One region of the Primorskyibacter sp. S87 genome, then DNA from elsewhere that is predicted to be linked to it. Evidence: riboswitches for the same ligand, from Rfam matches in the RefSeq annotation. Region 1 holds a riboswitch; the other holds the start of a gene.

Region 1 (5,106 bases):
GCTGTGCGGGTGATGCCGCTGGCACGCAATCTGGGGCTGAGCCGAACCAGCTTCTATTGGCATTTTGAGGATCGTGACGCGTTGCTGGACGCATTGGTTGCGCGCTGGGAGGAAAAGAACACGGGCAATCTTGCCCAACGCGCCGACGCCTATGCCGAGACCATCTGCGAAGCGATGTTCAACCTGTTTGACTGTTGGCTGGATGATGATTTGTTCGATTCGCGGCTGGACCTTGCGATCCGCAATTGGGCGCGCACGGATCCCAAGCTGCAAGTCCAGCTGAACGCAGCCGACGCTGCTCGTAAAGAAGCGATCGAACGGATGTTCGTGCATCACGGGTATTCCGAGAATGAGGCGAAGATTCGAACGATGACCGTTCTTTACACGCAGATCGGGCACCTCTCGATGCCTGTTCAGGAGAGCCGTTGGCAGAGGCTGGCGCAGATGCCGGATTTTGTAGAGGTCTTTACCGGGCAGCGTCCGAGCGAGAGCGAAGTCGGACGTTTCATGTCCCGGCATCTGACAGAGTGAAGACGCGCCACGCTTTCTGATCCCAAGTCTTCGAGGTCACTCTTTCACAATCCGGTTGGCCAGCACCCCGATCTTTTCGATCTCCAGCTCAAAGTGGTCCCCGGGTGAAAGCCGCTTGCCAATCTCAAGACCGCAGCCGGTGCCAACCGTGCCGGAGCCGATTACCTCACCGGGATAAAGGGTTTCGGAGGCTGACACATGGGCCAGAATCTTTCCGAAATCATGGTGCATTTCTTTTGAGTTGCCCCCTCCCCAGCGCTCGCCGTTGACCCGAGCCTCCATATCGAGGGCGACCGGGTGGCTGACCTCGTCCGCGGTCAGGATAAAGGGGCCAAGAACGTTGCCGGTATCGAAATCCTTGCCCTTTGCAGGACCGAGTTGGCCAGGCATTTCCGCCATCTGAGCGTCTCGCGCCGAGACATCGTTCAGGATCGTATAACCAAAAATGAAGCTCTCGGCCTCCTCCGGCCTGATGTTCTTGCCCTTCTTGCCGATGACCACGGCCATTTCCAATTCAATGTCCAGAAAACTGGCATATGCGGGCCAAATCACATCCTGCCCGTGGCCGACAAAGCTAAGCCGATTGCCCTTGTAATAGATCGGCTGCTCGAACCAAACGCCGGGAATTGCAAAGGGCCGCCCTGTCATCTTTTCCGCAGCGGCAAAGCTGTTCTTGAGATGTGTTTCAAAGGCCAGGCAATCACGAAACTGCACCGGCAAGAGCGGCGGACAGAAGGTGATTTCTTCTTCCTCGAGAATACAACGATCCGAGGCATCCGCTATTAGACCGGATGCCAGATCCAGCGCCGGATTCCCTGCGTAGATCACCGCCATCATGTCGATGAACCAGGCGCAGTCTTCCCCTGCCAGTTCAGCCGCAAGATGCAGATCGAGCAAACGGCCATCCTTAAGAGCGGCAACAACATGTTCGCGCCCTTCGTAGCACACGGTTCCAAGTCGCATTGGCTTCCTCCTCGAACAAGGCCGCTGCCCGGACAATGCCGGGAGAGGCATCTTGATTTTGAACGGGAAGCAGGAGATCTCGAATCCGGCAGGCGGCAGGCTTTCGAGATTCGAAAGCTTCTCCATGTGACAATACCCGATTTCCTTCGAGGAGTGGTGACCTTCGCAGATGATCGCAAGGCCATCGGGCTTTGCCCATTCCGCTCGGTCAGCCGAATGGGTGCGCCTCAGCTCCAAGCGCCTGTTCCCGTTACCCGTCCTCCCCTCCGGTCAGGGAGAGCGTCGCATTTTACCCCATGCCGCAGCCTTTCATCAGATCGACCGGTTCGCCTTCGTGGTCTCCCGCCGGTGTATTCGCCACTACAATTCCGTGCGGCCTGAGCATGTGGCTGATCCAGTTCAGCTCTGCCTCGCCATCAGCCAAGATGCGGTCTTATGCGATGTCGCGCATCAATGCCGTTCGGGTGGCCGCTAGATTCGTCGCGAGCGTCTCGCCTCGGTGACTGCGGCACCCGGTTGCCGCCGGTGACGCCTGCAAGGTCGCTTTTCCGCCAAAGTACCTCCGCATTGACCCGCTCAGGCCCGTTGCGCTTGACAAGGTGGCCGGGCATGCCGCATTCCGCTGTTCGCTGGTGTCCGAGAAATCGGATGAAAAGGGAATGCACCACCGGGAACTCTCCCGCCAAGTGCAGCCGCCCCCGCGACCGTGACCGGAAAGGGTGCCCAAGCCACTGGCCAAAAGGCCGGGAAGGCGGGACAGCCGCCGGAGGATCCTCAACAGGGACCCTCCGATATCCGCAAGCCGGGAGACCTGCCAGCAACCGAAGACCGATAACCGGGCGGGGTGTTCCGGTGACGGGCCGATGTCTCGGACCATGGCCCGCATTAACCCCGTCCCCCAGACCCAAAGGGGGATGAGACGTGACTGAGACCGATCCGGTCGAACTGCTGGTCTGCACAACCTGCCGACGCGGCCTGCCGATGGAAGAAGATGCCCCGCGACCGGGGGCTTTGCTGCATCAGGCTCTTTCAGGTGCCGGGTTGCCCGAAGGCATCAAGGTTAAACCCGTTGAATGCCTGTCGAACTGCGATCAGGGCTGTTCGATCGTGCTGCGTGGCGGCCCCGGGCGCTGGACCTTTGTTTATGAAAACCTGCACGAGGCAAACGACATCGAGACAATCGTTGACGGCGCCTCGAAGTATCATGCCACACAGGACGGGTTGGTCCCATGGCGTGAACGTCCCGTCCATTTCCGCAAGAACTGCGCTGCCCGCATCCCCCCGATTGGAGCCCGACCATGAGCACTTTGGAGAAACTTCCCGTCACTGTCATCACCGGCTTTCTCGGCTCGGGAAAGACAACACTGATCCGTCACCTGATGCAGAATCCGCAGGGCAAGCGTCTGGCGGTTGTGGTTAACGAATTCGGCGATGTGGGCGTCGATGGTGAAATCCTGAAAAGCTGCGCCATCCCCGATTGCCCAGCAGAAAACATCATGGAACTGGCCAACGGCTGCATCTGCTGCACCGTTGCTGATGATTTCATTCCAACCATCGAAGCACTGATGGCGCTGGACCCACGGCCAGATCACATCCTGATCGAAACTTCCGGTCTGGCCTTGCCGAAGCCGCTTCTCAAGGCCTTCGACTGGCCCGATATCCGTTCCAAGATCACTGTTGATGGCGTCATTGCGCTGGCCGATGCCGAGGCCGTTGCCGCAGGCCGCTTTGCACCCAACGTGGCGGCAGTGGATGCCCAGCGCTTGGCTGATGACTCGATTGATCATGAAACGCCACTTAGCGAAGTGTTCGAAGATCAGATTTCCTGCGCCGACATTATCTTGCTGACCAAACCTGACCTGGCCGGGCCTGACGGTGTGGCAAAGGCCAAGGAGGTTATCGCCGCCGAAGCCCCGCGCCCGCTGCCGGTCGTCGAGGTGGCTGAAGGCGAGGTCGATGTGCGAGTGGTGTTGGGATTGGAAGCCGCGGCCGAAGACGACATGGACGCCCGCCCCAGCCATCACGACGCACCGCATGACCATGACCACGACGATTTCGAAAGCGTCGTTATCAACTTGCCCGAACTCTCCGACCCGGCGGAACTGGTCGGCAAAATCGAACGGCTGGCCAACGAGATGAACATCCTGCGGGTCAAGGGCTATGCGGCGGTGCAGGGAAAACCGATGCGGCTTCTGGTTCAGGCTGTCGGCGCCCGGGTGCGCCACCAGTTTGACCGGCCATGGAAACCGGATGAAAACCGCCTTGGCAGGGTTGTCGTAATCGCTGAACATGACGATATCGACGAAGCGGCGATCGGCGGTGTCCTAGCCGGTGTTGCCGAGCCTGCCGAGTAAGGGAACCGCCCCGCATGCATGTCGTCTTCCGCGAGAGCCACGGGCTGGAGGAAACCGAGACCCCAACCGATCTGGGACAAAGCCCAGCGGATCTGGTGGTGCTGTCCTTTTCAGACAGCGATCTCGGTGCTTTCGCCGCCGGGTGGCATCGCGGAGGCGGACCCGACGGGCAAATGCCGACTCTTCGGCTCGCCAATCTGGCGGCGCTCAAGCACCCGCTTTCCGTAGACACCTATGTCGAGCAGACGCTGACCGGCGCCAAGGGAATCCTGATCCGCCTGATTGGCGGCGTGCCCTATTGGACCTACGGGTTGCAGCAAGTGCTTGCATTGGCTCAGGAAAAGGATTTGGCCCTTGCCGTTCTGCCCGCAGATGGAAGGGAAGACACCCGGCTTGACGCCTACTCGACGCTTCCGGTCTCAACGCTAAGGCGGCTGGCCCATCTGTGCGACACCGGCGGCGAAGTGGCTGCACAGGCGGCGCTGGCGCAGATGGCATTGGCGACCGGCCTCTATGCTGGGCCGGTTCTGGGTGCCAAGACGATACCGGAATGCGGCGCCTGGTGTCCGGAACGTGGCGTTGTCCCAGCCGAGGCTGCATTCGATGGCATGGAAAAGCCGCGCGTTATCATCACCTTCTATCGTGCCTACGTGACCGCTGCCGACACCGCGCCGATCGCCGCGCTGGTGCACGCTTTCCGGAACGCTGGTTTTGCCGCAGTCGCGCTGTTTGCACCTTCGCTCAAGGCTCGGGCATCCGCCGCATGGTTGAGGGAGCAGACGGTTGCCCTGTCCCCGGCTGCCATCGTGAATGCCACCGCGTTTTCCGGCAAGGGAGATGACGGTTCGTCACCGCTGGATGCGGCGGGTGTGCCGGTCTTTCAGGCCATGCTCGCCACCTCGGGCCGGGCAGCTTGGGCCGAAGCCGAGCGTGGGCTGTCACCTACCGATCTGGCGATGCATGTGGTCCTGCCCGAAGTCGACGGGCGTATCACCGGGTCCGTCATATCCTTCAAGGAGACCGCACAACGCCTTGAGGATCTGCAATTCGCTCGAACCCTGCACACCCCGGACCCGGACCGCATCGCCGCGCTGGTCAACCGGGTTCGCCATTGGGTCCGGCTGGCAGACAGCCCCAACTCTGAGAAAAACCCTGTTCTGGTGCTGTCCACCTACCCGGGGAAAACGTGGCAGATGGCGCATGCTGTTGGGCTGGATGCCCTTGCCTCGGCAGAGAGCATCCTCACGGATCTGCAAAG
Region 2 (5,106 bases), on a different contig from region 1:
GGCGGTGCGAAGACGCAGGTATTCCTCGCGCAGAACCTCGATATAGCGGATGGTAAAGAGCAGCAGGTGAACAAGCCGGTCCGGGCAGCGCAGCTTGTGCAGCGCGTGGCCCAAAGTGACCGGCTCCATCGTGCCCACCAGCGTCATCAGCGCCAGCACAACGGCATTGGCGGTCAGCGCGATCTCGATGGCGCGCCAGAGCCCTTCCCACGACGCCGGATAACCCCAGAGCGTGAAGATTGGCGTGCCAGGCATGGTGAACGGCAGCATCACCAGCATAAACAGAATGAACCCGTCCATGGCCGCGACCCGCCGGAGCGTCGGGCGCGGCGGCAGTTGTGAAACCGCCAACAGGCTCAGCGAAATACAAAGCGCCGCCGCCAGCGCCTCAAAGCGCGAAAGCGACACGACGGTTGCGGCATAGGCGACGGCGGCCACGATCCGCACCCGCGGGTCGATCTCGCCGATCAGGCCTACGGCAAAGCTGGCGCCGGTCTTGGACTGGGTTTTTGCTCCTGCGGACAACACCTGGTTCATCGGTCAGCCCGCCAGTTTCAGTTTGCGCCGGGCGGCAAGATAGAACCCAAGGCCAAACAGGCCAAAGATGTACCCGATCCCGCCAAGGATGGTCTGAAGATCGTTCTTTTCCTTGTATGCAGCTATCTCGCGTCGCAGGGATCTGGTTTCGTCCCGCACGATGGTGGCAATTACCGCGCGCTCTTCGTCGGACAGCGAAGCAACCGCAACTGTGCCTTTGGCGACAGCGTTGGGCTTGGTCGCAACGGGCTCTTCAGCCGCGACGCCCAGTATGGCGGCCACTTCGTCGGCGGGCATGGTGATATTTGCGACGTGACCGGCGCCGAGATCGGAATAGAAGCGATGGGCCACAGGCTGTTCCGGGGCAAAGACAAAGAACCCATCCTCGTCCGTGATCGTTTCGCCCAGTCGGTTGCCTTCGCCATCGAACACCTCGACCGGCTGGTTCGAAGCCATTTCACCGTTTGAAAGACCGATCTCACCTTCGATCATGTTGCCCGAGGCAAAAACCGACGCGATCACCTTGTGCGCCAAGGCCGGCGCCGCAGCAAAGAGCAGGACAAAGAGGAGGAGCGCACGGGTCATGCCTCAGGCCCCCTTCACGGAAACAAAGAGATCCGGCTTGACCTTGCGCGCAAGATAAATCGCCGCTGCGGACAACAGCCCTTCGATCACCATCACCGGAATATGGGCAAAGAAAACCAGTTTTGCGGCCGGCAGGAATTCTTCGCCGGTCAGGGCCAGCGAGACAGCAACAAACACCGTTGTCAGCCCGATCGACAAGGCCCCGCCGATCCCGGCCCAGATCGCACCCGTCATTGGTGTGCCGCTGACGACCAACCGGCCGAACAGCATCCAGACAATTACTGCGGGCATCGCGATGTTGAACGCGTTGACACCCAAAACGGTCAACCCACCGAAACCGAAGAACACTGCCTGCAGCAAAAGCCCCACGAACAGTGCCGGAAAAGCCGCCCAGCCGAGCACCAGCCCGGCCAGGCCATTCATGATGAGATGCACCGAAGACGGCCCGATCGGAACGTGGATCAGCGACGCTACGAAAAAGCTGGCCGACAGCACACCGGCGGCCGGGATCTTCTCGACCGGGAGTTGCCGCAGCCCCATCGCCAGCCCGCCCACGGCAAGCGCAGCGCCGCCGAGGATCACGGGTGTGGACAGGGCTCCGTCTACGATGTGCATGCGCCGGGCTCCCTATTCCAGGTTATGCGCGCGAATCCAGATCACCGCATCCTGGCTGAGTTCCTTGCCTTCGAACTCGGTATCGGGCCCGGATCCGAGCGCGGCGAATCCCCAGTACCCTGCCTTGGCAATGCCAAATGTGAAATAGCCGTTTGCGTCCGAAATGGCGACGATCGCGCCACCGGGCATCGGCGCGGCAGTCACCGGCTTGGTCCCGTCACCATCCAGCCGCGGTTCGGCAGCCATATACTCTACTTCGATCTCCGCACCGGAAACGGGCTCACCTCCGGACAAAACACGGCCGGTGAAGGTTGACCCGGCAATCACGTTGTAGGGCTTGTTGAGCGGCATGATCTCGGTCTTGAGCCCGACCGGCTGATCCCAATCTGTGGGCAGCTCGTTGCGGTTCAGAAAAACCTTGGTGATTTGCTGGATATATTTATCTTCGCTTTCCTCGAAATAGGGCTGCGGAACGGTCACCAGCACGTAGTCGCCTGATCGCTTCACCGGCACGCTCCCGGTTAACGCGGCCCCTTCGTTTTCGCCGGCGCGAAAGCGGGACGGTTGCAACCGGTCCATCAGATCCACCTTCTCGCCCTTGTGGATCATGTAGAATGCCTGCGGCATTTCCAGATCCATCACGTGACCGTTGGACTGTGGGTGCCAGAAAATCAGCTTGACCGGCACGTCCCCGGGACGGTCGATCATGGCGGTTTCTGTGTAGTTGAGTAGAAAATGCGCCCCCGCAAGCGAGGGGATTGAAATGGCAGCGGCGGCGGCCAATAGGGTCTTCTTCATCTGACGTCCTTCATCGAAACCGACGACCCCAATGGGATCGCCTGAACAGAAGGGACGAACGGGAGGATGCGGCAAGGGCCGGGCCTTGTCAGGTCCGGCACGAGCCAGACGCCCACCCCGGCGTCCGGTTGCTTTGGCCCCGTGAAGGGCCTGAACATCCGGCAGGTCTCCTGACTTGCGGCTCTTCGCTTGGCTGGCCTTCCCGGATCTCTCCAGTGGCATGATCAGCCGCGCTCACCGCCTACAGTTGCGGGGGCAGTCCCGGATTTGGCCAGACAAGTCAGGCCGCACCGTGTTCCCTTTTGCTTCCACAGGGCAATGCCTGCGGAACCGAATGTCCGGCGCTTATGCCAAATCCGGGCTTGCTGCGTCAATCTGCAAAATCGGAACCCGGACGAACATCCCTGCCGATGGTGAAACCGTCGCCGTCCTCAGTATGTTGCGGCAGTCTGAAATAGCGGTTCCCGGCTCATTGGAATACGATGACCCACACAAGTTGACGCATCGTAAGCCTCTGTGATTCCACCGTCTTAAAGGTGACTCAAATTGGCTAATTTTCGAATCCAACATGATCTGAATCAATAACAGTTCCAAAAATTTCAGTTAGTGGTCGCCCACAGGCAATTTGCGATAGCCACAAAAATGGGAGCCACGCGTGCCGCACAATCCGAACAGACGCTCTTTTTTGAAGGGCGGGTTCAATTCCAGCGTGGAAATGCGCCCGTTTGGGGCGCTACCGGATTCGGTATTTTTCGACACGTGTGCGCGCTGCGGCGATTGCGGTCCGGCTTGCCCCGAATCCATTATCGAATTTGATTCCGACGGATTTCCAAAGGTCGACTTCAAAGCCGGGAAATGCACGTTCTGCGGCGAGTGTATCGATGTCTGCGAACCCGAAGCGCTGAGACGTGATCAGGACTGGGCATGGAAGGCCAGTGTGGAAAGCGGGTGCCTGTCGCTCAACTCCGTTCAATGCCGCACCTGTCAGGACTTCTGCGACCACGGTGCAATCCGATTTCAGCTCAGGACCGGTGGACGCGCGCAACCGGTTCTTGATGCAGATTTGTGCACGGGCTGTGGCGGATGCGCCGCGTCCTGCCCGGTGGATGCTATCAGTTTCGAACACCCCCCTCAAAAGCCCACGCAACAGATGGAGACCTGTGCATGACTAATATCTGCGGTTGCCTGGTCCACGCCATGCCCGAGATGACCGAGCAGGTCATTGCAGCGATCAATGAAACCCAAGGCGGAGAGGTGCATGCCCATGATCAGGGCCGCATCGTCGTCACCGTCGAAGACACGGAAACCCAGCGTGCCTCGGATCAGATCATGGACATGCATCAGATCCCCGGCGTGCTGACCGTCACGCTCACCTATCACCATTTCGAGGATCTGGACGAAAGCGCCGATGCCCTCGTCCAACCCAAACACTGAACGGGAGACCAGTCCCCATGACCAAGCACAGCAAACTGCCAACGTCCCGCCGATCGTTCCTCAAGGCATCCGCAGCGGCCGCTACCGCTTCGGCGGCGGGTTGTAGGTGTGCGCATAACGCTGCATCCCTTCCATTGATTTCATTGAGGAAATTTTCAGAGTTTCGCCCATAATATTGCACAGCGTTTGCGCATAACTTTGCACGATTTGCCCATAAAGTTGCACTATCACCTGAACTCGCCACCTCATTGGGCGAGAGACGTCAGGGAGATCAACTTTGAGGCATTGATTCTCTAGTATTAAGTGCATTTGTCGCCGCAAGGTGCAAGATTTAGTTGTGGCAGGCTCGCCGATTGCCCTTCTTGCTTTGAAGGCCCTCAGGTGGGAGGAGTAGGTATTCTCCGGCCGGAGTTTTTTAAGATTGGATCGTCTAGTGCAGCCCTTTGTATTCAGCCCTGATCTGCTGTCGCAGCTCCAAGTCAATCTTGGGAGTTTTTCGGCCCAGACGGTCGAGCAAAGCGGATTGCGAGATGCTGCTGTGGCAATCGTAGTTACTGAGCACCAGGAAACGGGTGAGGCCTGCGTGTTGATGACTTTGAGGCCCCCGAAGCTCAACCGCCACGGCGGTCAGTACGCCTTGCCTGGCGGCCGCCTGGACGAAGGTGAGCTTGTGGTTGATGCCGCCCTCAGGGAGTTGCACGAAGAACTGGGTTTGGATCTGGGTGCAGATAGCGTTTTGGGCCAGCTCGACCAGTTTCCAACCAGGTCTGGGTTCAGAATTTCGCCGATTGTTGTGCGGGCTTCTGGGGAGGTGGAGTTGCGCCCAGACCCGTCCGAGGTTGCGAAAGTGTTCCACTTGCCTTTGCGGGAGCTTGATAGTCCCGATATCCCAAGACTTGAGGAAAGCGGCAACAGCGAACACCCGGTGCTGTCGGCTTTCTTCCCGACGTTGGGGCACTACATGTATGCTCCTACGGCAGCCATTCTCTATCAGTTTCGAGAAATCGCTCTACGGGGCAAGACAACCCGAGTCTCGCATTTCGACCAACCGACCTTCGCTTGGAAGTAACTGGTTCACTCCCGGAAAGCGGACTCTCCCCTCAGGTAGCGGTCGCCTATGGCAACAATGCGCAGAAA

What was found. A riboswitch is a leader RNA that binds a small molecule or an ion and turns the genes downstream of it on or off. The one in region 1 is predicted to bind cobalamin.
Region 2: linked by a shared signal. The riboswitch ahead of ACP15U_RS17890 (DUF4198 domain-containing protein) and the one ahead of ACP15U_RS01365 (DUF1636 family protein) in region 1 are both predicted to bind cobalamin.

The regions. Positions count from the first base shown of each region.
Region 1 covers NZ_JBNAGF010000001.1:260,654-265,759, reverse strand. Annotated here, with positions in the region: gene ACP15U_RS01380 (TetR/AcrR family transcriptional regulator) at 1-531, shown strand, start outside; gene ACP15U_RS01375 (fumarylacetoacetate hydrolase family protein) at 568-1,494, opposite strand; gene ACP15U_RS01370 (hypothetical protein) at 1,784-1,918, opposite strand; cobalamin riboswitch at 2,108-2,327, shown strand; gene ACP15U_RS01365 (DUF1636 family protein) at 2,416-2,796, shown strand; gene cobW (cobalamin biosynthesis protein CobW) at 2,793-3,848, shown strand; gene cobN (cobaltochelatase subunit CobN) at 3,863-5,106, shown strand, end outside.
Region 2 covers NZ_JBNAGF010000012.1:71,723-76,828, reverse strand. Annotated here, with positions in the region: gene cbiQ (cobalt ECF transporter T component CbiQ) at 1-537, opposite strand, end outside; gene ACP15U_RS17900 (cobalt ABC transporter permease) at 541-1,122, opposite strand; gene cbiM (cobalt transporter CbiM) at 1,126-1,737, opposite strand; gene ACP15U_RS17890 (DUF4198 domain-containing protein) at 1,750-2,535, opposite strand; cobalamin riboswitch at 2,679-2,885, opposite strand; gene napF (ferredoxin-type protein NapF) at 3,191-3,703, shown strand; gene ACP15U_RS17880 (chaperone NapD) at 3,700-3,969, shown strand; gene ACP15U_RS17875 (twin-arginine translocation signal domain-containing protein) at 3,987-4,142, shown strand; gene ACP15U_RS17870 (NUDIX hydrolase) at 4,403-5,038, shown strand.